Linked DNA regions of Methylorubrum populi. The protein of the gene in region 1 interacts with the protein of each later gene in a pairwise test. Links are inferred from orthologs where the notes say so. Each region holds a gene or a part of one and is shown on either strand. Other genes may lie near its edges.

Region 1 (3,167 bases):
GCTCGAAGAGCGGACGTGAGCGAGGATGCTCACGACGTTCGATACGGTGCGGCCCGTCCCGCGCGGGTCGCATCCACGGGCGCCGCACTCAGCCGGGGACGATCGTGCCCCGATCCGAGCGGATGCCTCCGATGATCAGAGGATTCGCGCAAGGTCTCCCGCGAGGCGGGGCTCGTTGCGCGGTTCAGTTCTCGGAAGGGCCGGCAGCCGAAGGCTCGGGCTCGCCGTCGGTGTAGCCCTCAAGCCAGTCGAGGCTCTCCTGCGAGCCCGCCTCGTAGGGGTTCGCCGAATCGGGCTGGCCCGTTGCCTTCGCGGCTTTGCCCTCTTGGAAGATCTTGCTCGATACCACGACCATCGACCGATCCTTTCGCGATGCGGGCCCGGGCATTGTCGGGCCGGAGGGAGCGGGAACAGAAGCGATCCGAAGGGGACGCGGTTCCCGCAGGAGTCGCGTCTGTTTCAGGTCCTCGAGTCAGGCGACAGGGTCGGATTCGGGAGCGGGCTTCGCTTCCGCGCGGTGCAGACGGCTCAGCAGCACGAGCAGCGAGCCGGGCAGCGGGGCCTCCAGGCTGTCCGGAGCGAGGATGTCCGTGCTCGCGGCACGGCGGCGGTCGAGTCGCGGCTCGCGCTTCACGATGACGGGGGAGCGGCGGCGGGCGGATCTGGGTGTCATGACGCGATGGGGACTCGAAGGCGCATGATGTGCGGTACTGAGAAGCACCCCCGCAGGGACCTGCCATTGGGCACAGCCCCGTCGATGCAGGATCGGCGAGGGGCAGGTGCGAGGTGCTTCGGACGATGAGAACGCCGCCTTTCCGCCCCGGTTCCGCGGATTTCGGCTAGAAATTAAACATCATGCCTGTGGATTAATCACGACTGGTCTTGTCTGTGCTTTTCCGAACACGGCGCGTGCTGCATTCCGATTATGGACCGGTCGGGCGTGGGCGGACGTGAAGACCGTGGCCCTCCGAGCGTGCCGGTGATAGAGGGCGCTCCATGCTCGAAGGTCTGCCGCCGCACCGACCCACGCACGTTCTGCGCCTGATCACGGACGAGCCCTCCGCTCGCGCCATGACCGAACTCCTGGGCGAGATGTTCGACCCGATGGAGACGGCGGTGGCCGCCTTCGAGGTGGAGGAAACCGGCGCGTGGCGGCTGGAGGCCTATTTCTCGGAGGAGCCCGACGCGGAGATGATCCGCGAGCTGATCCGCCCGGTGCTCGGCGCGCAGGCGGAGGAGGCGCTCTTCGAGACCATCGACCAGCAGGATTGGGTCCGCGCCTCGCTGGAGGGGCTGAAGCCGGTCCGCGCCGGCCGCTTCCTCGTCCATGGCGGCCACGACCGGCATCAGGTGCGGGCCAACGACCTCGCCATCGAGATCGAGGCGGCCCTCGCCTTCGGCACCGGCCATCACGGCACCACGCTCGGCTGCCTGCGGGCCCTGGTGGACGAGCTGAAGCGGCGCCGTCCGGCCCGCGTGCTCGATGTCGGCACGGGCACCGGCATTCTCGGCTTTGCCGCCGCCAAGGCGTTGCGCATGCCGGTGATCGCCGGCGACCTCGATCCCGAGGCCGTCTCCACCGCCCGCGGCAATGCCCGCCTCAACGGGCTCGGACCCTATATGCGCCTCTACCACGCACCGGGCGTGCGCCACGCGCTGGCGAACCGTTCCCGGGGCTTCGACGTGGTCTTCGCCAACATCCTGGCCCGTCCGCTCAAGCGGCTCGCGCCCTCGCTCACCGCCGTGGTGGCCGATGACGGCGTGCTGATCCTCTCCGGCCTGATCGAGCGCGACGTGCCGGGCGTGCTCTCGACCTACCGCCATCGCGGTTTCCATCTCGCCCGCTCCGGCGTGATCGAGGGCTGGGCCACGCTGGTGCTGCGCCGGGGCGGGGCGGCGGCGCGCCCGCGCTGAGAAGCCGGCGCCGAGAAGCCCGCACCGAGGAGGCTGTCGCGGGGTCGTCCGACGCGGTAGGTTTCAGGCTATGACGACGCCCTCTGCCCGCTTCCAGACCTTCGACGATCCGAGCCACGCCAAGGGGCCCGAGCGGATCGAGGCCCTGCGCGCCGCCCTGCGGGAGACCGGCGCCGACGGCTTCGTGGTGCCGCGGGCCGACGAGCATCAATCCGAATACGTGCCCGCCAACGCCGAGCGTCTCGCCTGGCTCACCGGCTTCACCGGCTCGGCCGGCCTCGCGGCGGTGCTCGCCGACGAGGCCGCCCTGTTCGTCGATGGCCGCTACACGCTGCAGGCGCCGGAACAGGTCGATACCGCGACGGTCACGGTGGTGCCGCTCGCCGAGACGACGCCGGAGGCGTGGCTCGGGACGCATCTGAAACCGGGCCAGGTCCTTGCCTACGATCCCTGGCTCCACACGCCCGACGGCGTGGCCCGCCTCGAGCGCGCCGCCACGAAGGCGGGCGCGTCGCTTCGCGCCGTGCCGGACAATCTCGTGGATGCGGTCTGGGCCGGGCGGCCCCGGCCGCCGGCCGGCCGGGTCACGGCCCATCCCGACGATCTGGCGGGCGAGACGCGGGCCGAGAAGCTCGACCGCATCCGCGCCGCCCTCGCCGAGGGCGCGATCGATGTCCTCGTCATCTCCGATCCTCACAATCTCGCCTGGGCCTTCAATCTGCGGGGGGCGGACATCCCGCACACGCCGCTGGCGCTCGGCTACGCGCTCGTCCTCCGCGAGGGACGGGCGGCGCTCTACCTCACCTCCCAGGCGATCGACGCCGACCTGCGCGCAGCCCTCGAACCGCTTGCCGACCTGCGCCCGCGCAACGCCTTCGCGGGGGATCTGGCAAGCGCGTGCAGGAATGCCGCGCGGGTGCGGCTCGATGCGGCGACGGGGGCGGCGGCGCTCAAGGATCGGGTCGAGGCGGCCGGCGGCGTCGTCGATGTCGGCGCCGATCCGGTCACCGCGATGAAGGCCGTCAAGAACGCGGCCGAGATCGCCGGCACCCGTGCCGCCCACCGCCGCGACGGGCTCGCCGTGACGCGCTTCCTCGCCTGGCTCGATCGCGCGGCCGCGGAGGGCGTGAGCGAGATCGCCGCCGTCGAGGCGCTGGAGGATTTCCGCCGGGAGAGCGGCTTGCTGCGGGACGTCTCCTTCCCGACCATCTCCGGCTCGGGCCCGAACGGCGCCATCGTCCATTACCGCGTCA
Region 2 (3,180 bases), 610 kb from region 1 along the record:
CGAGATCCTCAGAATCCGTCGGTGTGGGACGTTTCGTCCGCGCACCGCGATCGGCGGTTCCCGGAGCCCTGTCCGGTTTCAGTTGCGCCATGGCATCGAACGAAGCGACCAAGAAAGCCGACGCGGCGCGCGGACCCAATCGCGGCGCGGCGCCCGTACCGCCCCAGCGCGCGACGCCGCCCGCGCGCCCGGCCCCGAAGCGCGTCGGCCCGGCCGAGTTCCTGGGCCAGGTGCGCGACGAGGCCCGCAAGGTCACGTGGCCGACCCGCAAGGAGACCACCGTCACCACGATGATGGTGTTCATCATGGTGGTGGTCGCGAGCCTGTTCTTCGTCGCCGTCGATCAGGTGCTGCGCGTCGGCGTCGGCTTCATCCTGGGCATCGGCGCCTAACGATCGTTTCGGGCGTTCCCGGACGCCGAGGAGTTGAGAAGACCCGTGTCGAAGCGCTGGTACATCGTCCACGCCTACTCGAACTTCGAGAACAAGGTCGCCCAGTCCATCAAGGACCAGGCGGCCCAGCGCGGGCTGACCGAGCTGTTCGACGAGGTCATGGTGCCGACCGAGAAGGTCACCGAGGTGCGCCGCGGCCGCAAGGTCGATGCCGAGCGCAAGTTCTTCCCCGGCTACGTGCTGGTGAAGTGCGACCTCACCGACGAGGTCTATCACCTCATCAAGAACACCCCGAAGGTCACCGGCTTCCTCGGTGCCGACAAGGCGAAGCCGGTGCCGATTCCGGACGCCGAGGCCGAGCGCATCAAGGGACAGGTGCAGGAGGGCGTCGACCGCCCGAAGCACACGGTCTCCTTCGAGATCGGCGAGACGGTGCGCGTCTCCGACGGGCCCTTCGCCTCCTTCAACGGCACCGTCGAGGAAATCGACGATGCCCGCTCGCGCCTCAAGGTGGCGGTGTCGATCTTCGGCCGCGCCACTCCGGTCGAGCTGGAATACGGTCAGGTCGAGAAGGTCTGATTTTTTCGCATTTCGCGATCGGTCGGCGCTGACCTGACCGATCGCCGATTTTCCCGGCCGGCGGCCCTGCCGCGGCCCGGAAACGGCGGCGCTTCGCTGAGAGCGTCGCCACAACCCGCGGGAGATCCGCCCGGCTTCGCCTCCGGGATCCACGGATCGCACCGCGACCTGCAACCGCCCGTCCGTCCGTGCCTCGGCAGCCCGGCGACGCGCAACATTTGGGAGCAGTCCCATGGCGAAGAAGATCACGGGCTACGTGAAGCTTCAGGTCCCGGCCGGCGCCGCCAACCCGTCGCCGCCGATCGGCCCCGCGCTCGGTCAGCGCGGCCTCAACATCATGGAATTCTGCAAGGCCTTCAACGCGAAGACCGCGCAGATGGAGAAGGGCACCCCGATTCCGGTGATCATCACCGCGTATCAGGACCGCTCCTTCACCTTCGAGATGAAGCAGCCCCCGGTCACCTTCTTCCTGAAGAAGGCGGTGGGCCTGAAGATCGGCAAGAAGCCGGCCTCCGGCTCCAAGACCCCGGGCAAGGGCCCGACCGTCGGCAAGATCACCGAAGCCCAGCTTCGCGAGATCGCCGAGAAGAAGATGCCCGACCTGAACTGCGACTCCGTCGATGCGGCGGTCGCGATGATCCGTGGCTCCGCAAGAGCCATGGGCCTCGAAGTCGTCGCGTAAGGGAGGGCGATATGGCACGCGAAGGAAAGCGCATCCGCGCTGCCCGCGAGGGTCTGGAGCCGATGAAGCTCTACGCCATCGACGAGGCGATCAAGCTGGTGAAGTCGAAGGCTTCGGCCAAGTTCGACGAGACCGTCGAGATCTCGATGAATCTCGGCGTCGACCCGCGCCACGCCGACCAGATGGTCCGCGGCGTCTGCAACCTGCCGAACGGCTCCGGCCGGACGGTCCGCGTGGCGGTCTTCGCCCGCGGCGCCAAGGCGGACGACGCCAAGGCGGCGGGTGCCGACATCGTCGGTGCCGAGGATCTCCTCGAGATCGTCCAGGGCGGCAAGATCGAGTTCGATCGCTGCATCGCGACCCCGGACCTGATGCCGCTGGTCGGCCGTCTCGGTAAGGTGCTGGGCCCGCGCGGCCTGATGCCGAACCCGAAGGTCGGCACGGTCACCATGGACGTGAAGGGCGCGGTCGCCGCCGCCAAGGGCGGCGCGGTCGAGTTCCGCGTCGAGAAGGCCGGCATCATCCACGCTGGCGTCGGCAAGGTGTCCTTCGACGAGCAGAAGCTCGTCGAGAACATCAAGGCCTTCGCCGATGCGGTCGCCAAGGCGAAGCCCGCCGGCGCCAAGGGCACCTACATCCAGCGCATCGCCGTCACCTCGACGATGGGCCCGGGCGTGAAGGTCGAGCCCTCCACGGTGCTGACCGCGTAAGACGCATCCGCAAGGACGTTTCAGGGAAGCGCCCGGCCGAGAAGGCCGGGCGCTTTTCTTTTGGCTTCAACAGGTATCGGTACACCGCCTATGCACTCCCTCTCCCCGCCTGCGGGGAGAGGGGATAACCCGCGGCATCCGAGTGCCTCATCGGAGAGGGATCACCCCTCCGCGACACCCTCCAGCGCCAGCCGCAGGTGCCGCGGCCCACGCAGCGAGGCCCCCGGCCGGTAGGGCGGCGGGTCCTCGACCAGGGACACGCCCTTCAGCCGCCGCACGAGGCTGACCAGGGCCACCTCCGCCTCGATCCGCGCGAGCGGCGCGCCGACGCAGTAGTGCAGCCCGCCGCCGAAGCCGAGATGGCGGTTGTCGGGCCGGTCGGGGTCGAAGCGGTCGGGATCGGGGAAGCGCGCCGGATCGCGGTTGGCGGCGGCCAGCAGAAAGATCACCGGAGCGTCCTTGGGGATCGTGATCCCGGCCACCGGGATGTCGGCGAGCGCGAGCCGGGTGCGGTAATGGACCGGCGGCTCGTAGCGCAGCAATTCCTCGATCAGGCGCGGCGCGCGATCGGGCTCGGCGCGCAGGCGCTCCCGGTGCTCGGGGAAGCGCAGCAGCGTCAGCATGCCGTTGGTGATCAGGTTCACCGTGGTCTCGTGGCCCGCTACCAGCAGCAGCACGGCGGTGGCGATCAGGTCGAAATCGTTCATCCCGTCCCCGTCATTGGCGAGGTCGGAGAGGATGTCCTGCTGCGGGTCCTTGCGCTTCTCCTTGATCAGCCCCTGGAGGTAGTCGGCGATCTCGTTGAAGCAGACCTCGT

The links.
Region 2: the proteins of MPPM_RS24350 (region 1) and rplK interact in binary tests that used the Escherichia coli proteins (3 or more experiments, as listed by UniProt). The link is inferred for Methylorubrum populi from one-to-one orthologs.

What each region holds. Positions count from the first base shown.
Region 1 is NZ_AP014809.1:5,229,135-5,232,301, forward strand. What follows is about bases 101-2,955. They hold MPPM_RS24350 (50S ribosomal protein L11 methyltransferase), read left to right. Parts: upstream 101-996; coding sequence 997-1,914; downstream 1,915-2,955. Other genes in these bases: MPPM_RS28615 (ribosome modulation factor), read right to left, coding at 185-355; MPPM_RS24345 (hypothetical protein), read right to left, coding at 473-673; MPPM_RS24355 (aminopeptidase P family protein), read left to right, coding at 1,985-2,955. In the rest of the region: more of MPPM_RS24355, read left to right, coding at 2,956-3,167. UniProt on the Escherichia coli protein: Methylates ribosomal protein L11.
Region 2 is NZ_AP014809.1:4,620,914-4,624,093, forward strand. Bases 61-2,928 are described here. They hold rplK (50S ribosomal protein L11), read left to right. Parts: upstream 61-1,203; coding sequence 1,204-1,653; downstream 1,654-2,928. Other genes in these bases: secE (preprotein translocase subunit SecE), read left to right, coding at 90-392; nusG (transcription termination/antitermination protein NusG), read left to right, coding at 438-971; rplA (50S ribosomal protein L1), read left to right, coding at 1,665-2,363; MPPM_RS21450 (cytochrome P450), read right to left, coding at 2,525-2,928. Also shown: more of MPPM_RS21450, read right to left, coding at 2,929-3,180. UniProt on the Escherichia coli protein: Forms part of the ribosomal stalk which helps the ribosome interact with GTP-bound translation factors.